Regions from separate parts of the Arthrobacter globiformis genome, predicted to be linked through region 3. Evidence: riboswitches for the same ligand, from Rfam matches in the RefSeq annotation. Region 3 holds a riboswitch; each other region holds the start of a gene.
What was found. A riboswitch is a leader RNA that binds a small molecule or an ion and turns the genes downstream of it on or off. The one in region 3 is predicted to bind cyclic di-AMP.
Positions count from the first base shown of each region.

Region 1 (5,129 bases), 1.1 Mb from region 3:
GCCGTGAGCCAACGGATCAAGGCACTCGAGCGCTCCGTGGGTAGTGTGCTGGTGCGGCGCCTCAAGCCGGTCCGGACGACGCCGGCGGGCGAGCAGCTCCTCCGTTCAGCGCGCCAGCTGCTGCTCCTCGCCGACGAGGCGGTCCTTGGCCTGCGCGGGCCAGAACCTACGGAGAGGAACGACGGCAGGCGGCCGAGCGCCGAGCGGCTGAGGGTTCCCATCGTGGCTAATGCGGACTCGATAGCGACGTGGCTGCCGGCGGCCTACCGGGAGATCGCGCTCGGCGGCCGGGTGGCCCTTGAGCTGCTGCGCGACGACGAGCATGCCACAGCCGACCTCCTGCGGTCCGGCGACGCAGTAGGCGCGATCACCGCTGATCCCCGACCGGTGCAGGGGTGCACGATTCGCGCTCTCGGCACCATGGTGTACAGGGCCAAGGCGTCGCGCGAGTTTGCAGCGCGCTGGTTCCCCGACGGCCCCACCCCGGAAGCCCTCGCCGTCGCCCCGGTCATGCAGTACGACAGGAAGGACACCCACCAGCTCGCTGTCCTCGCGCGCATCGCGCCCGATGCCACTCCCCCACAGCACTTCATTCCCGATTCAGTCCAGTACGTCGAATCGATTCATGCCGGCCTGGGCTGGGGCATGGTGCCGGACCAGCAGGACCAGGAGAACTCACTCGTGGAACTCGACCCGGCGTGGAGCGAGGACCTACGCCTCTACTGGCAGGTGTGGACACTGGACTCGCCGGGCCTCGCGGAGGTGACGAACGCCGTCGTCCGCGCCGCCCAAGACCTGCCACCACACCAAAACTAGCCACCAAACACAGCAGCGGCGGGTGCTGATGCACCCGCCGCTGCTGTGTGTTTCGTACCGCCCTCAGGCGTTCACCCGCTGTTAGACGTTCACCCGCACGTAGGTGGAGCCGGTGAGCCAGGAGGCCGGGTGCACGATGGTTTCGTTGACGCCGTTCATGCCGCTGCTGATGGCCTGCCCGTTGCCGATGTAGACGCCGACGTGTCCGGCGCTGATCATCAGGTCACCGGGCTGCGGGGCGGAGACCGGGGTGCCGTACTGGTGGAACTGCGTGGGCGCGAGGTCACCGACCGACTTGCCGACCGAGCGCAGTGCCTGTTCCACCAAGATGGTGCAGTCCTGGGTGGCGCCGAGCTGCGCCCGGGCAGAGGCCACAATGGCTGCGCCCACGCCGCTGGCTGACTGGGTTGCAGCCGCTGTCGGAGCGGTTGCTGCTGCCGGCGTTATCGACGCGGAGGCGTTGTAGATTCCCATGCCGGCGGGCGCGGGGGCAGCCGGGGCTGCCGGAGCCGCAGGTACGGCCGGTGCTGCCGGAGCCGCGGGAGCTGCAGCTGCACCTGGTCCCGGGATGAGGATCTGGTCACCGGGGTAAATGACAGACGCCAGGGACAGGCCGTTCTCTGCGAGAAGAGTATCGAGGCTGACTCCGTGGCGTGCTGCGATGGCACCAAGGGTGTCACCGGGCACAACGGTGTGCGACGCGCCGGCAACAGCAGATCCTCCGCTTGCCGGGGCGGGGGCCGCCGGTGCGGCCGGGGCTGCCAGCGCCTGGCCAGCGGCGGACTGCACAGCAGCAGCGGCCGGGGCGGTCGCCGACTGTGCAGCGGCAGCGTCCGGCGTCTCCGGAGCGTAGGCACCAGCGTGTGCGGGTGCTCCGGCGCCGAAAAGAAGTCCGGAAGCGACGGCGGCGGCGGCCGCCGGCTTGGCAACCGAGGCCGCGTTGGACTTAAGGGAATACGACAGGCCCTGCAGGGCGATGGACGTCGTTGGGGTGGCGCGATGGCGTGCGGATATGGACTTACGTGACATGGTTGATTTGCCTCTCCCATGCCTGCGGGGTGAGCTGTCGGGTTCGGATGGGAGTCACCCGGTCCTGCCCGCCTCTAGGCGAAGCGTCTGGACTTAACCCCTAGGCCTTGGCGCGCAAGGCCGGTACTAAGGTGGTTCCCCCGTCCCTGCCTGTTGGTCATAGCGAACGGATCCCGGTCAGCGGCAGGGCTCGGCATTCTGCCCGGGAATGCCCTGAGCGGAACCAGGGCACCGGCCGAGGCTATCGCACTTGTGCACCAAAAGTCACATTTCAGTAACGAGGGTGTGTCGGAGAGCGTGTGGACAAACCCCGGATGCTGCACCCTAGAGGGCCTTCACCGCGCCCAGCACCTTCGTCAGGGACTCCTTTGCGTCGCCGAACAGCAGGGTGGTCTGCGGCTCGAACATGAGGTCGTTCTCGATCCCGGCGAACCCGGGGCGCATGGAGCGCTTAAGGAACACCACCTGCCGTGCGTCCGCCACCTCAAGGATCGGCATCCCGTAGATCGGTGAGCCGGCGGTGGTCTTGGCCGCGGGGTTCACGACGTCGTTCGCGCCCACCACCAGCGCGACGTCGGCGGTGCGGAACTCGGCGTTGATCTCACCCATTTCCTTGAGCGACTCGTAAGGCACGTTGGCCTCGGCGAGCAGCACGTTCATGTGCCCGGGCATGCGCCCCGCCACCGGGTGGATGGCGAAGTCCACGCGGGTACCCCGGGACTCCAGGGCCAGCGCCAGCTCTGCCGCGGTGTGCTGTCCCTGCGCGACGGCCAGCCCGTAACCGGGGACAATGATCACGCGCTGGGCGTAGCCCAGCAGCACGGCCACGTCCTCCGGGCTGGACGAGCGGACCGGACGGTCGCTCACGGCAGTGGATCCCGCCGTCGAACCTCCCCGGAACGCGCCGAACAGGATGCCGGCCACGCTGCGGCCCATGGCCGCGGCCATCGCCCGGGTGAGGATGGTGCCCGACGCCCCCACCAGCGTGCCGGCCACCACCAGGAGCACGTTGCCCAGCACCAGGCCCGAGGCCGCAACCGCCAGGCCGGTGAAGGCGTTGAGCAGCGAAATGACGATCGGCACGTCGGCGCCGCCCACCGGCAGCACCAGCAGCACGCCGGCCGCCAGGCCCAGCAGCAGAAGCAGCAACGCAAGAATCAGCGAGCCGCCCAGTACGACGGCCGACGCGGCACCGACGGCGGCAAGCAGCACCGCGCCCATGATCACCGGCAGGCCGGGGAACACCACGGGGCGCGTGGTCATGAGCTCCTGCAGCTTCGCGAACGTCACGGCGGAACCCGCGAAGGACACCGCCCCCACCAGCAGGGTGAAGACGACGGCGACGCGCACCCAGGCGTCCTCCGCATGCGGCAGTTCCAGCAGCGCCACGAGGGCGGCGGCGCCGCCGCCCACCCCGTTGAAGAGGGCGACGAGCTGCGGCATCTGGGTCATCTTGACGCGTCTGGCCACGGGGGCTGCCACGCCGGACCCCACCGCTATGGCGCCGAGGATCAGGGGGACGTTGTCCAGCCGAGTCGAGAAAAAGACGGTGATGACGGCGACCAGCGCACCAAAGGCGCCGATGAGGTTGCCGCGGCGGGCGGTGCGCGGGGAGTTAAGGCCCTTCAGCGCCAGGATGAAGAAGACGGCCGCCGCGAGGTAGAGCAGCGCGGTGACATTGGGATCCAGGAGGGTCAACGCTTGGCCTCCGTGCTCTCCTTGGTCTTACCTCGCGTGGCACCGGGTGGGGCCGGTTTGTCCGGCTTGCGGCCGCGGAACATCTCCAGCATGCGGTCCGTCACCACAAAGCCGCCCACCAGGTTGGCCGTGGCAAGCACCACCGCCAGCAGCGCCACCGCGAGGACCCACGGGTGCGTGGCCTGGCCGGCGACGATGATGGCACCCACCAGGATGATCCCGTGAATCGCGTTCGCACCGGACATCAGGGGCGTATGCAGCGTGCTGGAAACCTTCGACACCACTTCGAAGCCGACAAACACCGCAAGCACGGTGATGGTCAGCAGGCTGATGCCGTCCATCAGACCACCCCTTCGTTTTCTGACGCCTTCACTGGGTCATTCGCCAACTCGTCTGCGAGTTCGCTGTCCGTTTCGTCGGCGATGTCCTCTGACGCGTCCCGTGGCGCCTCGCCTGACGCGCCGTCCGGCGTGTTCTCCCCGGCGAGAGCCGCGAGAGCCTCCGCCGTTGGCGGGTGCCGCACCACGCCGTCGTGTGTCAGGCACGCACCTGATATCACGTCGTCGTCGAAATCCGGGGCCACAACCCCGTCCCTCGTCATAAGCGCCAGCAGGTTGGCCACGTTCTTCGCGTAGAGCCGGGAGGCGTCCGTGGGCATGGCCGACGGCGCGTCCTTGAGGCCGACGACGGCGACGGTCCCCATTCCGTCTGCGGTGGGGACGTGGATGTCCCGGCCCGCTACGGACCCCTCGACGTTGCCGCCGGACTCCGCGGCGAGGTCGACGACGACCGATCCGGGGCGCATGCCCTGCACCATTTCACGGGTCACCAGGAGCGGGGCGTGCCTGCCGGGAACGGCCGCCGTGGTGATCAGCACGTCGGCATCGGCAACGTGCGGTGCCAGCAGCTGGCGCTGCAGGGCACCACGGTCGGCGCTGAGCTCACGGGCGTACCCGCCGGACGCCTCTGCGGTTTCCAGGTCCAGCTTGATGAAGGTGCCGCCCATGGACGTGACCTCTTCCGCGGAGGAGGGCCGGATGTCGTTGGCGGAGACGCGTGCGCCGAGCCGCTTCGCCGTCCCGATCGCCTGCAGCCCGGCCACGCCGACGCCGAGCACCAGCACCCGCGCGGGCGGGACGGTTCCGGCGGCGGTCATGTACAGCGGGAAGAAGCGGGGCAGGCGGATGGCGGCTTCGAGGACGCAGCGGTAGCCGGCCACAAGGGCCTGCGAGGACAGGGCGTCCATGGATTGGGCCCTGGAAATGCGCGGCACGAGTTCCAGCGCGAAGGACGTGACCCCGCCTTCGGCGAGCGCCCTGACAGTGGCGAGTTCGGACGACGGCGACGCCAGACCAACCGTGACTGCACCGCGTCTCAGGGCTGTCGCCGTCGGAAGTTCCAACGGGCGGACGTGTGCCAGGATGTCCAGCCCGGCGGGATCGAGGTCGGAAACGATGTGGCCGGCCTGCTTGGCGGTATTCGTCGTCTGCATGCCCGGCGGAAACACCCGCCCGGGATTCGATCAGCACCTCCAAGCCCAGTCCGGCCAGCTGCTTTACGGTTTCCGGCGTCGCGGCCACCCGCCG
Region 1 covers NZ_JAUSXI010000001.1:134,998-140,126, forward strand. The annotation lists gene QFZ33_RS00660 (ArgP/LysG family DNA-binding transcriptional regulator) at 1-816, shown strand, start outside; gene QFZ33_RS00665 (C40 family peptidase) at 898-1,845, opposite strand; cyclic di-AMP (ydaO/yuaA leader) riboswitch at 1,850-2,020, opposite strand; gene QFZ33_RS00670 (NAD(P)(+) transhydrogenase (Re/Si-specific) subunit beta) at 2,170-3,543, opposite strand; gene QFZ33_RS00675 (NAD(P) transhydrogenase subunit alpha) at 3,540-3,884, opposite strand; partial or broken gene QFZ33_RS00680 (Re/Si-specific NAD(P)(+) transhydrogenase subunit alpha) at 3,884-5,129, opposite strand, start outside.
Region 1: it holds a riboswitch for cyclic di-AMP, as region 3 does, so the genes downstream of both, QFZ33_RS00665 (C40 family peptidase) here and QFZ33_RS05650 (M23 family metallopeptidase) in region 3, are expected to answer to the same signal.

Region 2 (5,129 bases), 140 kb from region 3:
GTCCCCACGGCCGAAGTGGGTTTCCTGGGCATGGCCCGCGACGAGGAAACCCTGGACATCATCACCTACGCGGAGCGCCTGCCGGATGACCTTTCCGGCCGCCAGATCTTCGTGCTGGACCCCATGCTCGCCACCGGCGGAACGCTGCGTGAGGCCATCAATTTCCTGTTCAAGCGCGGCGCCGCCGACGTCACCTGCATCTGCCTGCTGGCCGCTCCGGAGGGCCTGGCCAAGCTGGAGGAGGAACTCAAGGACGCCAACGTCACCATCGTCCTCGCCTCCATCGACGAGAAGCTGAACGAGAAGGCCTACATCGTGCCGGGCCTGGGCGACGCCGGCGACCGGCTCTACGGCATCGCCGGGTAGACCGGACCGCTCGAACCGGCGGGCCTCGACCAAAGTCCACCGGCGGAGGTCTTCCTGAGCACAGGGCGCCCCGGCTAGCCTGTGCACCATGGACTGGAAACTTGAACTCGTCTTCGTACCCGTGTCCGATGTGGACCGCGCCAAGGACTTCTACGTCAACAAGGTCGGTTTCAACGCCGACTACGACGAGCGGCCCATGGACGGGCTCCGCTTCGTCCAGCTGACCCCGCCGGGTTCGGGCTGCTCGATCGCGATTGGCGAGGGCTTGAATGATGCTCCGCCGGGCACGGCGCCCAGCCTTCAGCTGGTGGTCAGCGACATCAACGCCGCCCATGACCAGCTCAAAACGAACGGCGTGGACGTCAGCGACGTGGACATCCAGGACTGGGGCCACTTCGTCTACTTCGCCGACCCCGACGGCAACAAGTGGGCGGTGCAGTACCTCCCAAACCGGCCGAACGGCTGAGTTCCGAAGGACGCGTCTTTTAGCCGGATGAGGCAGGATGGAAGCCATGAGCCTTCCTGCCGAATCCGCCACCATCACGCTGACAGCCCGCGCCGTCCTGTTCGATATGGACGGCACCTTGGTAGATTCCACCGCCATCGTGGAGCGCGTGTGGACCGAGTTCGCCGGACGCTACGGCCTTGATATCGCGGAAATCCTCCGCACCTCCCACGGAGTGCGGGCGCTGGATACTGTCCGCCGCTTCGCTCCGGAGGGGGCTGACGTCCATGCCCTGGCCGCCGAATTGGGACAGATGGAACTGACCGAGACCGACGGCATCGTCGCCGTGCCGGGTGCGCTGCAGCTGCTCGAGTCACTGCCCGCCGATGCCGTGGCCCTGGTGACGTCGGCGTCCCTAGACCTCGCCACCGTCCGGATGGCGGCGGCAGGGGTGGAGATGCCGGCAGCGATTGTCACGTCCGAAAACGTGTCCCGCGGCAAGCCGCACCCCGAGGGCTACCTGCTCGGCGCGTCCCTGCTGGGGGCCGACCCCTCGGAGGCAGTGGTTTTCGAGGACGCTCCTGCAGGCATCGCCGCAGGAGTCGCAGCCGGCATCCGGACCGTCGCGGTGGGCCCGAACACCGGCGTCCTTCCCGACGGCGTGCTGCACATTCCGGACTACACCGCCGTTACCGCCTCGGTGGAAACCGGCCAGGACGGACGCCCGGCGGTCTTCCTGCGGCTGTAGTCAGCACCTGTCAGGACAGGTCGTAGACCGTGACGCCCCCGATGGTCTCGGCCTGGAAGGTGGCCGCCACCCGTGCTCGCGTTGTCTGCAACGGTAATGCGGAACGAGTGCGGGAATGTGCCGCGCAAGTAGGCGTGGAGCCGGCGCAGGCACTCCTCCAGGTCGCGTTCCTCGTTGTAAACCGGGATGGTCACGTCCAGGACCGGTTCCGTGGTGGCGGTGTCAATGGGCGCCCGCCGCGTGTGCCGGGTCTGCGCCGGGGCAGGTCCGGCCGCGCCGGCTCTCTGGAGCGCATGCGGCTGGGTGCGCAGCGGTGGGTGCGGCGGGGTTCCGGAGGCCCGGTCAGTGATGGTCATGGCTCAACAGTGGCCGCCGCTGTCATGAGGGTTTTAGGGCCGAGCTGTGCGGGGGCTGTGGAAGTGACTTCGACGCTCGCCTGCCGTCAGCATCAGCTGTGATTGCCGTTTTTCTGCGCCACCCTGCATGGTTGCCGCCGGTGTGGTGGACGCCGAGGCTTGCTTTCTGCACCACTTTGCCTGCGGCAGGAAGATCAGCGACGCAGAAGGGCCCCGGATCCGTGCGGATCCGGGGCCCTCGGCACCTAGGCGGTCAGCCTAAAGCGGTGCAAAAATGTTCGTCGTCAGCCCGATTGGCCGCGGGAACGCTCAGTACCAGTTGTGGGCGAGGTGCCAGTTCAGCGCACCGCACGGGGAGTTGTAGCGCTCCTGGATGTAGTCCAGGCCCCAGTTGATCTGGGTGCGGTAGTTGGTGCGGTAGTCCGCCCCGGCGGTAGCCATCTTCTCGGCGGGCAGTGACTGGACGATGCCGTAGGCGCCGCTGCTCGCGTTGGTGGCCGTCGTGCGCCATTCCGATTCCTTGGTCCAGAGCCGCTTCAGGCACTGCATCTGGTCAGCCGACCAGCCGAAGGACCCCAGCTTGCTGGCCGCGTAGGCCTGCGCGCCGGCGGGATCGTTCAGGGCCACAGGCGCAGCGGCCTTCGCGGGGGCAACCTTCGCGGGGGCAACCTTGGCGGCGGGAGCCGGGGCAGCCTTGGCGACGGGAGCAGCCTTGGGCGCGGCAGCCTTGGTGGCCGCCTTCGGAGCGGCCGCCTTGGGCGCCGCGGTCTTGGCGGCAGCCTTCGGCGTGGCTTTGGCGGTCGCCTTGGTTGCCGACTGCGGAGCGATGGACGCCGCGGAGGGCGCGGGCAGGGCGGAGATGAGCGTCTTGTCGAAGCTCAGGGTCTGCCCGGCGTCAGCGGTGGTGGCGGTCGTCTGAGCGGCGGAAGGCGTAGCCTGCTCGGCTGCCTGGCCTGCGGCGCCGACGCCAACGAGCACGGCTGCGGCAGTGGTTAGGACCGCTGCCCGGCGCCCGAAGGACGGAAGGCTTGCGGTCAAGCGGCCCCAGGCCGTCGCAGGCCGGGCCGGCTCTGCACGGTGACGGGAAATCTTGTGGTCAGACTGCTGGGAGGCGCGATCAGGGCGCGCCTGTGCCTTGAATTCAGACATGGTTGATTGCCTCTCAACACCTGCGGAGTTAGCTGTCGGGTTCGGATGAGGTCATCCGGCCGCACGGAAAATTCACGTGTCGGCTTCACCCCAAGGGCTGATGCGGAAAGCCCGGGACTCTGGTTCCCCCGCCTCTGCCTGAACTAGCGGAATCCGGGAAGCGGCAGAGCTGGGCGTCAATCCGGACATGCAGCTCTAGTGGCGGCTGCACGCTATCGACGGTACAGGAGGCTTTTGATTAAGTCACATTTAGGTAACGGAGGTCACGACGACGGCGCGGCGCCTTGCATGGGCAGCCGGACAGCAAATTCAGTCCGTCCCGGCCGGGACATGACCTCCACCGTGCCGCCGTGAGCCTCCGCGATGGACTGCACGATGGACAGGCCCAGGCCGCTGGTTCCTTCTGCCGGCGCAACCCCCGATTCCCCCTGCGAAGCCGCGGCACGGAGGGCCGTTTGCGCGCCTGCGCCGCCGGTAGAGGAACCCTTCGCCGTCGCGGATGCAGGCGCCAGGGGCGCCTGCGCCGGGGTCGCACGGGACGCGTCTGCGCGGGCGAAGCGCGCGAAGACCTTGTCCACAAATTCGGGCGGGATGCCGGCGCCGTCGTCCGTGACCATAATCACAGCGCTGCCGTCCGCCGACCGGATCACGCTGGTGGTCACCGTGGTGCCGGGCGGCGTGTGCTTGCGGGCATTGGAGAGAAGGTTGACGAGGACCTGGTGCAGCTGTGAGGCATCGCCCCGGACCGACACAGGTTCCTCGGGAAGGTCGAGGTGCCACGCCCGGTCCGGTGCCATGACTTTTTCGTCGCTGACGGTCTCAATCACGAGCTGCGTAAGGTCCACGTCGCTGAGCTTGGGCGGCTGGCCCTCGTCGAGCCGGGCCAGCAGCAGGAGGTCCTCCACCAGGGCGGTCATCCGTTCCGACTGGCTCTGCACGCGTGCCAGGGACCGCTGCCCGTCCGGAGTGAACTTTTCGGTCATGCGCATCAGCTCGGTGTAGCCGCGGATGGCCGTGAGCGGAGTGCGGAGCTCATGGGAGGCGTCCGCCACGAACTGCCGCACCTTCATTTCGCTTTCCTGCCGCGCTTCCAGCGCGTTGGAGACGTTGTCCAGCATCTGGTTCAGGGCGTGACCCACGCTGCCCACTTCGGTGCCGGGATGGGCGTTCGACGGCGGGACGCGGACGGCGAGTGCCACCTCACCGGCGTCCAGCGGCAGGCGAGACACCTGGGTGGCCACCTCGGAGAGCTGCTTCAGGGGTTTCATGGTGCGGCGGATGAGCACCGTCCCGGCAAGGCCGATCAGCACAAGGCCGCCCAGCGAGACGATGGTGATGGTCCACACGAGCGACGTCAGGGTGTTCTGCTTTTCCGCGAGCGGGAGCCCGGTGACTATCACGTCGCCGTAAGGCGCCTGGGCGGCGACCAGGCGGTAGGTGCCAGAGGACAGGGTGCGTTCGACGGGCACGCCGTCGCGTCGGAGCGCCAGGAGGACCTGGTCGTCCGCTGCCGACAGCGAGGCGACGGTGGCGTCCGTGGCAATGAAACCTGCACTGATGACGATACCGTCCTCGATCCGGGCCGTCACGGTGCCTACGCGCTGGCCGCGGGCGCCCAGCGGATCGGGCTTGGTGCCAGGATTGCCCTGCGGTGGCCGGCCGAACTCGCTGGAGCGGTGCGCCGCATCCGAGAGCTGCTTGTCCAGCTGCTGGGTCAAATAGGAGTCCATCGAGGCGTAGCTGAACAGGCCGATCGCGCCGCAAATGGCCACCAAAAGCGCCATGGCAACGAGGACCAGGCGCGTGCGGAGGTGCCAGGTGTCCGGCTTCAGCCAGCTTCGGCGCTGGGTACGGATTGCACCCGAAAGGTTTGCCACGGCCTACTCTGCCGGCTTGATGACGTAGCCCGCGCCGCGGACCGTGTGAATCATCGGCGGGTGCACGGCATCCACCTTTTTGCGCAGGTATGAGATGTACAGTTCGACGATGTTGGCCTGGCCGCCAAAGTCGTAGTTCCACACCCGGTCCAGGATCTGGGCCTTGCTGACCACGCGCTTGGGGTTCT
Region 2 covers NZ_JAUSXI010000001.1:1,066,926-1,072,054, forward strand. The annotation lists gene upp (uracil phosphoribosyltransferase) at 1-366, shown strand, start outside; gene QFZ33_RS04985 (VOC family protein) at 455-832, shown strand; gene QFZ33_RS04990 (HAD-IA family hydrolase) at 879-1,559, shown strand; gene QFZ33_RS04995 (hypothetical protein) at 1,490-1,915, opposite strand; gene QFZ33_RS05000 (hypothetical protein) at 2,225-3,064, opposite strand; cyclic di-AMP (ydaO/yuaA leader) riboswitch at 3,068-3,223, opposite strand; gene QFZ33_RS05005 (sensor histidine kinase) at 3,328-4,941, opposite strand; gene QFZ33_RS05010 (response regulator transcription factor) at 4,945-5,129, opposite strand, start outside.
Region 2: it holds a riboswitch for cyclic di-AMP, as region 3 does, so the genes downstream of both, QFZ33_RS05000 (hypothetical protein) here and QFZ33_RS05650 (M23 family metallopeptidase) in region 3, are expected to answer to the same signal.

Region 3 (5,129 bases):
CCGGTGTGGCGAACGGGGAAGCCTGACGCCGTGCTGGCCGCTGCCGTGGACGCGGCCCGGACCGCCATCGAAGGCATCGCGGAGGCATCCGAAATCGGGGACCACCTGGCCGCCCGGACCGAGGGCGACCGCGTGGTGACGCACCTTTTCGAATCACGGCTGCCGGGATACCTCGGCTGGCAGTGGTATGCCGTCCTGACCCGCAACTCCCGCTCCAAGGTGATCACGGTCAACGAGCTTGGCCTGCTCCCGTCCGAAGACTCGATCCTCGCCCCGGAATGGGTGCCGTGGGCCGAGCGCGTACGCCCTGAGGACGCCCAGGATCAGGACGAGCAGGAAGCTCCGGCTGAGGCCTCGACTGGTTCTGAAACAGAGCCCGACGCCGAAACAGGGGCTGACGCTGAAGCAGAGCCCGACACCGAAACAGGGGTTGACGCTGAAACAGAGCCCAGCGGCGAAACACAGCCCGACGCTCAAGAACGCGACTAAACACAACGACGGACGGCGCCGGCCGGACGCAAGCCCGGACGACGCCGTCGAACGCTGACGCTTGAATGAGTTTTTGTACAGGTAATGCGGCTAAAAGGCCATCGAACCGCGATTATCTGTACAAAAACTCAAAGCTGGCTGGCTACTTCTTCAGTTCGCCCACCACGTAGTCGATGCACTCCAGCAGGGCGGAGACATCGGACGGCTCGATGGCCACGAAGGTGGCGATGCGCAACTGGTTGCGTCCCAGCTTCCGGTAGGGCTCGGTGTCCACGATGCCGTTGGCGCGGAGCACCTTGGCAATGGCGGTGGCGTCGATCGAGTCATCGAAGTCGATGGTGGCGATGACGTTGGAACGCTCGGCGGCATTGGCAACGAACGGCGTGGCGAATTCGGAAGCTTCCGCCCACTTGTAGATGCGTCCGGCCGAGTCGGCCGTGCGTCCGGCGGCGAAGTCCAGGCCGCCGTTGGCGTTCAGCCACTGCACTTGGGCATCCAGCGTGACGAGCGTGGACAGCGACGGGGTGTTGTACGTCTGGTTGAGCTTGGAGTTGTCGATGGCAGTCTTCAGGTCCAGGAAGTCCGGAATCCAGCGCCCGCTGGCCTTGACGCGCTCAGCCCGCTCCAGCGCGGCCGGGGAGAAGAGGCCCAGCCACAGCCCGCCGTCGGAGGCGAAGTTCTTCTGCGGTGCGAAGTAGTAGACATCTGTCTGGGCCACGTCGACGTCGAGGCCGCCGGCAGCCGAGGTTGCGTCCACCAGCACCAGCGCGCCCTCGTCGGCGCCGTTCACCCGCTGGACGGGCGCGGCAACACCCGTTGAGGTCTCATTCTGCGGCCAGGCGTACACGTCAACGCCGGCCTCGGCTTTGGGGGCGGGGCAGGTGCCGGGCTCGGACTTGATGATGGAGGACTCCGCAAGGAACGGCGCCTTGTTCGTGGCCGCAGCGAACTTGGACCCGAACTCGCCGAAGGACAGGTGCTGTGCCTTCTCTTCCACGAGGCCGAAGCTGGCGACGTCCCAGAATGCGGTGGAACCGCCGACGCCGAGGACAACCTCGTAGCCTTCGGGGGAACGGAAGAAGGTGCTCAGGCCTTCGCGGACGGATCCCACGAGGTTCTTCACCGGGGCCTGGCGGTGGGACGTGCCCAGGAGCGTCGTGGCGGCCGCGGAGAGCGCCTCGATCTGCTCAGGCCTGACCTTGGAGGGACCGGCGCCGAACCGTCCGTCCTTGGGCAGGAGGTTTGCGGGAATAGTGATGCTCGTGTCGCTCACAATGGCTCCAATTTTCGGCATGGAAGTGCGGTTCGGCTGGGTCGGGGCGGTGGCCGGCAGGCAACCATGGCCGCCACGAAGACCCTCCTTATTCTGCCCGAAGCACGGATACCGCGGGAACACGCCACCGTCATAGTCCAGTCATTGAGACGGCGTCCGCCGCCCGCCATGCGGATTATTTGGACTAATTCAAAATAGGCTAAGCTTGCACTGGACGTACGGGCAGACAGCCGGCGCTGCGCCGCCGTCGAACATGCGACCGCCGCTGCAGCTTGCCGGATCCCGGTGCGGCGGGCCCGCGGTACGGTGGGACGGACGCAATTACTGTGCTCGAGGAGCTGAGCTGAATGACGGATCTGATCGACACCACGGAGATGTACCTTCGCACCATTTTGGAGCTGGAGGAAGAGAACATCGTGGCGCTTCGGGCACGCATTGCCGAACGTCTCCGCCACTCAGGCCCCACCGTTTCGCAGACCATCGGCAGGATGGAGCGGGACGGCCTCGTCGTCGTCTCCGGCGACCGCCACCTTGAACTGACCGAGGTGGGCCGCAAGCGCGCCACCGAGGTCATGCGCAAGCACCGCCTCGCCGAGCGCCTCCTCGCGGACGTGATCGGCCTGGACTGGGCCTACGTCCATGACGAGGCCTGCCGGTGGGAACACGTCATGAGTGAACGGGTGGAGCGCAGGATCTACGAACTGCTCGACCACCCCACGGAGTCCCCCTACGGCAACCCGATTCCCGGCCTGGCCGCACTCGGCGGGCAGCCCGCCCGCCCGTTCTCGGACGGCGTGGTGAACCTGCTCGACGCCATGACCAGCTACGGCCCGGAATCCAAGGTCACCGTCAGCCGCCTCGCGGAACCCATCCAGGTGGAGCCGGAACTGCTCCTCCAGCTCGATGAGGGCGGGATCCGGCCGGGCGCCGCCGTCTCGCTTGAACGTGTGGGGGAGTACATTTCTGTCCGCGTGCCCGGGTTTGAGGGCGCCCTTGAGCTGCCGCCGGAAGTCGCTGCGCACGTGTTCGTGCGCGTGGACTAGCTCCCAAAGGCGCCAGGCCGGATGCCGCCGTCCTGTCTGACATCTGCAGGCAGGATGACCTACCACTTGTGCACAGTGAATATAACGGAATTATTACTGCGCCCCTTAATCATCTATAGTTAAACGGCAACGCCGATGCACAAGCGTTACCTGATCTGGAGCCGAACCTTGCCAGCAGATCAGTAGCACGAGTCACCCACTGGCAGGGGCGGGGGAACCACAACCGGCTGTTCTTACAGCCTTGGGGTGAAGTCCGCAGCAGCAAGTCTCTTCCGCAGAAGGAATCCTCCCGGGATACCCCTGTGCCGGAATGGCTTGTTATGGCGGGCCGGGTCCGAACTCTCTGACCCGAATCCGACAGCTAACTTCGCAGGCTATCCAGAGAGGAAGCAGTACTTGTCCATGCAGAATGCCCGGGGCCGCCGCCGCGCGACCGGTCCCGCTCCTGAGCCGCGCCTCGCGGAGGCCATTGCCGCGGACCGCCCCCGGGACGCCCAGCGTGAAGCGCGCCGCCGCCGTCGGGGTCCGTTCCGGCAGGTTACGGATTTCGCCTCGGCCAGTGGCGTCGGGCAAAAGGCTGGAGTGGCCCTTGCCGCCACCGGCCTGCTGCTGACCGTGACTGTTCCCGCGACCAGCCCCGTCCTGGCTGCCGGAGAGCAGCAGGGAGGGGCATCCGCGTCCGCCGCCTCACCGGCCCAGCCGAAGGTCTCCGCGGAAGCGGCAGCAAAGATCGACTTCAGCCGCACGTCCGTCTCCACCACCGGTGACCCGGACGGAAAGCTCAAGCAGCTCCTGAGTGCCCAGTCGGCCGGGAGTATCAAGCGTGCGGCTTCGGTGGGCACCCTGGGCGGGCCGCTGACCACGCTGGTCAAGTCCTCTCCGTTCGGTTACCGGGTCAGCCCGATCACCGGCGGCGCCGGCGAGTTCCACCGCGGCCAGGACTTCGCCGCCCAGTGCGGCACGCAAGTGCTTGCTGCTGCCAGCGGCAAGGTCACCTTCTCGGGCTGGCATCCGTACGGGGGAGGCAACCGCGTGGTCATCGACCACGGCAACGGCTTGGAGACCACGTACAACCACCTGTCGTCCTCCAGCGTCGAGGTTGGCCAAAAGGTCACCCGCGGTGAAGCGATCGCCCTCAGCGGGACCACCGGCGCGTCCACCGGCTGCCACCTCCACTTCGAGGTGATGGTCAACGGGGATGTCGTTGATCCCACCGGCTGGCTCTGAGCCCAGTCGAGTGAGCACTCTCATTCCTGTGACACGCCGTGACCTGAATGTGACATTAGCTCCGAACTGCTGTACCGTCTAAACCGCGTCAACTTTTCCGAAGTTGACGCTCTTGAGTGGATTGCCTAGCTCTGCCACCGCTCAAGGTCCGTTCGCATTACATCGTCTGGCAGGGGCGGGGGAACCAATTTTGGTCTTCGCAAGAAGGCCTTGGGGTTAAGTCGCAAAGCTTCTCAGGAAGCGGAGCGGCCGGGTGCACTCCCATCCGAATCCGACAGCTCACCTCGCAGGCATTGGGAGAGGCTACCTTCGTGTCTTCACGCCACAATGCCGCGCGCCACCGCGCGCAAACGGTTCGTATGAACCCCTTGGACTCCGTGTCCAAGGCGGTTAGCGCCAATGCCGGCACAGTTGGTCGCCAGGCAGCTGTTATCGCAGCCGCTTCAGGTCTCATCCTGAGCGTTGGCATGCCTGCCAACGCAGCCGACGCCAACATTGGTGTTTCCGCCTCCTCGGAGACCGGATCCCAGGCCGCGCAGCTTGCTGTGACGGCCGCGCCAACCGCCACTGTCACCTTCGAGCGTCCTGCCGTCACCACGGTGGCCGCCCCGGTCGCCGAAACCATTGCTCCGCAGTCGAGCGATGAGGGCCCGGCGGGCGACGCAGGCCAGGCCAGCGACGAGAGCGCCGGTGCGGCCCAGGCCGTCACCGCCAAGTCCACCGATGGTGCGGCCTCCGCCGCAGCGTCAGGGCTGGCTGCGATCGCGTACACCGGCATCGGCAACCCGTACGTCTGGGGCGGCACAACCCCCAGCGGCTGGGACTGCTCCGGCTTCACCCAGTGGGTTTACGCTCAGGCAGGCATCAGCATTCCCCGTGTCAACGCGTGGAACGCCATGAAGCCCACTTCGACGCCTGCTCCCGGCGACCTGGTCATGCAGAACGGCGGCGCCCATGTGGGCATCTACGTCGGCAACGGCATGATGATCAGCGCGCTGAACCCCTCGGACGGAACGCTCCTGCACGCGGTGTCCGCCACGGGCACGTCCTCCTTCTTCACCCTTCGCTAAAAATCCGATTCGAGACGGGCCGGCTTA
Region 3 covers NZ_JAUSXI010000001.1:1,208,149-1,213,277, forward strand. The annotation lists gene QFZ33_RS05635 (DUF3027 domain-containing protein) at 1-489, shown strand, start outside; gene serC (phosphoserine transaminase) at 632-1,762, opposite strand; gene QFZ33_RS05645 (metal-dependent transcriptional regulator) at 2,110-2,805, shown strand; cyclic di-AMP (ydaO/yuaA leader) riboswitch at 2,955-3,196, shown strand; gene QFZ33_RS05650 (M23 family metallopeptidase) at 3,208-4,032, shown strand; cyclic di-AMP (ydaO/yuaA leader) riboswitch at 4,169-4,339, shown strand; gene QFZ33_RS05655 (C40 family peptidase) at 4,392-5,102, shown strand.

Region 4 (5,129 bases), 860 kb from region 3:
AATGATCCTAGACACGGCAACACTGCGGATCGCCTTTGCCGCGATGGCCCTGGTCCTGGCCCTGCTGTTCTACTTTTCCACGTTCCGCAGTACCCGCTCGCCGTACAGCGCGTGGTGGTGTGCCGCCCTGCTCCTGTTTCTCTCGGGATCGGCGTCGTTACTTCTCAACGGCACGCCCCAGCAGATCTGGGCCAACCCGCTGGGCAACGTCCTGCTGGTGTGCGGCGCGGCGAGCGTCTGGGCAGGGGCGCGCTCGCTGCGGAACCTGAAGCACAACTTGTGGCTCTCGGTTGCGCTGCCGGTCATTGCCGGCGCCGCCGCGGCACTGGACGCGCCGGCGTCCAACGTCTGGGCCGGGGGCGCGGTGTTCCTGGCGTCCATGGCCGTGCTGATTGGCTTGGCTTCGCACGAGCTGTGGCGGCTGGAGCCTGGCTATTCCCGGGTCCGGATCCCCATGGCCATAGCAGCGGGCGGGGTGGCGGTTTTCTATTTCTGCCGGCTGGTTGTATTCCTCATTCAGGGGCAGGATGGTCCCGTTTTTGTCACATATTTTGGATCGGCCGTGACCACCATGGTCACCATGGTGCTGCTGGTGGTGGTTTCCTTCAGCATGGCGGGGCTGAGCACCGAGCAGCAAACGCGGGCGCTGCGCACGGTCGCCACCCAGGACGGGCTCACTGGCCTGCTTAACCGCGGCGCCTTCCTGGAGGCGGCAGCCGAAGAACTGGAACGCAGCAAGGCCGCCAGCAGCGGCGGCTCGCTGATCCTCGCAGACCTGGACCACTTCAAGTCAGTAAACGACACCTTCGGCCACGCGGCGGGCGACCTTGCACTGCGGGCCTTTGCCCAGGCGTGCAGCGCGTCGGTTCGGTCCACGGACGTTGCCGGGCGCTACGGCGGCGAGGAGTTCATCCTCCTGCTTCCCGGTGCGGGCCCAAAGAGCGCGGAAATCATTGCGGGTGAAATCAGCAGGAGGCTGGCAGAGCAGCACATCCCTGAAGTGTTGCGGATGCCGACCGTCAGCTACGGCATTTCCACCTACAACGCGAAAACCGCTGACCTCGACGAGGTGATCGCGGCTGCCGACGTCGCTCTTTATGAAGCCAAATCACAGGGGCGGAACCGCACGGTCAGGGGCTGAAGCGGAGATGCGCGGAGCTTCTGCCTCTTAAGGCAGGCACCGGATCCGGAATGCATGGGGGACAATCCGGACCCGGCGATCCTGACTCGCAGCCGGAGTCTGCGGTCTTTCATCAGGCATAGCCAGTGTGTTCCCCCCTCCTTGTAGAAAAGTGGGAGCACCTTGGGGGTGGCCGTGTTCCGCCGCCCCCAAGGCAGCGGAACACGGCGGTTTCTCAGCTCTGTTAGGCCGCGCGCACGAATGTGACAGGACCAGTGGCCGTGAGCCAGGACAGCGGGTGGGCCATGGTGGCGTTGATGCCGTTCATGCCGCCGCTGATCACCTTGCCGCCGCCGGCGTAGATGGCCACGTGGCCGGACTGCACAATCATGTCACCGGGCTGCGGGGTGGAGACGACCCTGCCGTGGCTCAGGAACTGCATCGGCGCGAGGTCACCCACGCGGATGCCGGCGGCGCCGAGGGCCTTCTCCACCATGGCGGTGCAGTCCTGCGTGATGCCGATCTGGGCATAGGCGGACGCCAGCATCGTGGCATTGACGCCTGCAGCGGCCTTGACGGGCGCCTTAGGTGCGGGAGCCGCAGCCTTGATGGTGACCTTCGGTGCGGGTGCGGCTGGCGCGGCTGCAGCCTTGGCGGGCGCAGCAGCCGGGGCGGCAGTGACGGAGGCGGCAGGTGCCGTAGCCGTCTTGACCGCAGGCTTCGCGGCCGGCTTTTCGACGACGACGGGGGCCGCCACCACGGGAGCCGGGGCCGACTTGACGGCGGGGCGTTCAAACTCGATCTTGACGCTGGAAGCGGCACTGAGGGGAGTCTGAGTCTGGCCAGCCGTCGCGGGGGCGGCGGCGGGAGCCTGGGCCTGCTGGGCCGGAGCGTTAGCGGCATTGGCCGCGACGCTGCCGGTGAAGGCCAGGCCGGATGCTGCAAGGATGGCCGCAGCACGGCGGCCAGAAATAAAGCGGAACGACATGAAGAAGCCTCTCCCGATGCCTGCGAGGTGAGCTGTCGGATTCGGATGGGAGGCACCCGGCCGCGGTCCTGAGCGTGGTCAGGAACTGCGCGGCTTCACCCCAAGGCCCGCTTCAAGCAGGCCGAAAGTGGTTTCCCCGTCTCTGCCGGACATGGGTTTTCGATTGGTTCCTCGGGCTGCGGCAGAGTTAGGCAATCAGCGCGGGAGTGCCTCATCGGTGAAAAAGGCACGTTTTCCACCGTACGGGAGGCCTTCCTCAATGTCACATTAAGGTAACGGGGCCGTGTCGTTTATTTCCACTTGCCCCGCTTGAGGTAGGGGGCCGAGGGCTGATTAGTGTGTTGAAAGTCACTCGGTTGCGTTGAGTTTCCCGGCGAGCCGTTCCCGCATCTGGATGCTGGCCGAGTTAAGGCCGATCAATTCCACCTCACGGCCGTGCCGGCGGTACTTCTCGGTGACCGCGTCCAGCACGGCGATGGTGGAGGCATCCCACAGGTGCGAGGCGTGCAGGTCGATCACTACGCCGTGGATGTCCGGCTCGGCGTCGCGGGCGTAGTCGAACTGCGTGTAGAGATCGTTGGAAGAGGCGAAGAACAGTTCGCCGTCCACCGTGTAGGTGGCCATCGTCAGGCCGTTGAGCTCCACTTCCGTCCGCTCCACGGTGGCGAAATGGGCCACCCGGCGCGCGAACATCGCCATCGCCGCCAGCACCCCGACGCCGACGCCGATCGCCAGGTTGTGAGTGACCACCACCGTGCCCACGGTGATCAGCATGACGGCGGTTTCCGACTTGGGCATCCGCTTTAGGGTGGCGGGTGCAATCGAGTGCCAGTCAAAGGTGATGGCCGAGATGAAGATCATCACGGCCACGAGGGCGGCCATGGGGATGAGGCCCACGATGTCGCCCAAGGTGACTACCAGCACCAGCAGGAAGACGCCCGCGAGGAATGTGGAAACCCGGCTCCGGGCGCCGGAGCCCTTGACGTTGATCATTGTCTGCCCGATCACCGCGCAGCCGCCCATGCCGCCCAGGAACCCGGTGACGATGTTGGCCACGCCTTGGCCCCAGGATTCGCGGGTCTTGTTGGAGCGGGTATCGGTGATGTCGTCCACCAGCTTGGCAGTCATCAGGGATTCCAGCAGCCCCACGAGCGCCATGGACAGCGAGAACGGTGCGATGGTTTGGAAGGTTTCCCACGTCACAGGCACATTCGGGATGAACAGCGTGGGCAGGCTTTCCGGCAGTTGGCCCTTGTCCTGGACGGTGGGGACGTCGATCCCGGCGACCACGGCGAGGACCGTCAGGAGGACGATGGCCACCAAAGGTGACGGCACCGCCGTCGTAATCCGGCGGAAGCCGATGACGATCAGCAGGCCCACGGCGGCCAGTGGATAGACGGGCCAGGGAACCCCGATCAGTTCCGGCAGTTGGGCCATGAACACGAGGATGGCCAGCGCGTTCACGAAGCCCACCATCACCGAGCGCGGGATGAATCGCATGAGCCGTGTGACGCCCAGGACTGCGAGCAGGATCTGGAAGACCCCGGCGAGGATTACCGCGGCGATCAGGTGGTCCAGTCCGTGGCTGCGCATCAGCGGCGCGATCACCAGCGCGACGGCGCCGGTTGCGGCCGAGATCATGGCGGGCCTGCCGCCCATAAAGGAGATGGTCACCGCCATGGTGAAGGAGGCGAACAGCCCAATTCTCGGGTCCACTCCGGCGATCACGGAGAATGCGATGGCTTCCGGAATGAGGGCGAGGGCCACCACCAGTCCGGCGAGGGCCTCGGTCTTGAGGCGCCGCGGGGAACGGAGTGTGGCCCGGACGGACTGGAGCTGTTCGGGCTTCATAAACTCTATTTCTTGGTCTGGCGGTAGCGCTCGATCTGCTTCAGCCGCCGCAGGAGGCTGTCGCGCCGCGGGTGGGGGACGGCGTCGGGCGCCTCGGCGGTGAGGTCGATGTGTTTGGTGCCGTACTGCCACAGCAGGAGGTCATCCAGCAGGCGGTCCGGGCCGGGGGAGTAGCGGTGGTCCAGGGCCCTGCGGACCTCGGTGATCCGGTTGGCGCTGAGCAGTCCGGCAAGCTGGACGGTCTGCTTGAGTCCGTGGGCCGCCAGGAGTTCGGCTGCCCATCCCCAGTCGTCATCTACTTTACGGTCTACGTGGGGGAGCAGGGTGCGCCAGACGTCGCGGATGCGGTTGGGGGTGAGCTGCGCCGCGCCCTCTCCGTCTACGTCCCAGTAGCTGCGGACCTCCTCGTAGCGTTCATGCAGGTCGGCGAAGGCGGTCTCCACTGTCTCCAGCATTGCAGCGGTGGCGGTGAACTGGCGGTCGAAGTGCGGCGTCCAGGCCCGCGGGTCCTCGGCCTTGAACCGGATGTCGTGCTCGATCTCGCTCCACGCGTGCGCGAACACGGTGCGGATCTGGCATTCGAAGAAGTAGCTGCCGTTGGGCTGGACTTCGGGGTTGAAGACCTGCTGGTAGTTCTTGACGACGTCGTTTTGGATGGTGCGCAGGATCAGGTGCCGGCTGGAGTAGCCGTACGTTCCGGACTCGATCGAGCCAATGTCCTTTTCGCGGTCGCCGCGGCAGTCGAAGAGGTGCCGCTGGCGCTTGATCAGGTTGGCCACCAGTGCGTTCTCCGCCGGCAGCTTGGTGATGACGCGCACGCCCACCATGTCGTTGAGGGTGCGGAACGGGTCCGGGAACTTCAGGAGCCTTGGGCCGCCGGGCTCCAGCGGCTCCTCGGTGCGGGAGATCTTCTCGCGGAAGGAATCGACTGACTTGGTCCGGCCGGTGACGAAGAGCGGCGTGACCTCGGTGTCCTTGAGCATGGTCCGCAGTATCTGCAGGACTTCCCGGGTGACAAGCTTTAGGGCAGGCCGGACGCGCTCATAGAGCTCCACGTTTTCCTGCACGGAGTCGCGCTGAGTGACGTCCAGGCGATCCCAGTTGCTTGCCATGGTTCCAAACTATCAAGGCGGTGCGACAGCGGGGCCGGTGACACCCTTGCCACTGCAG
Region 4 covers NZ_JAUSXI010000001.1:346,592-351,720, forward strand. The annotation lists gene QFZ33_RS01650 (GGDEF domain-containing protein) at 2-1,141, shown strand; gene QFZ33_RS01655 (NlpC/P60 family protein) at 1,365-2,108, opposite strand; cyclic di-AMP (ydaO/yuaA leader) riboswitch at 2,112-2,276, opposite strand; gene QFZ33_RS01660 (SulP family inorganic anion transporter) at 2,457-3,959, opposite strand; gene QFZ33_RS01665 (GTP pyrophosphokinase) at 3,965-5,071, opposite strand.
Region 4: it holds a riboswitch for cyclic di-AMP, as region 3 does, so the genes downstream of both, QFZ33_RS01655 (NlpC/P60 family protein) here and QFZ33_RS05650 (M23 family metallopeptidase) in region 3, are expected to answer to the same signal.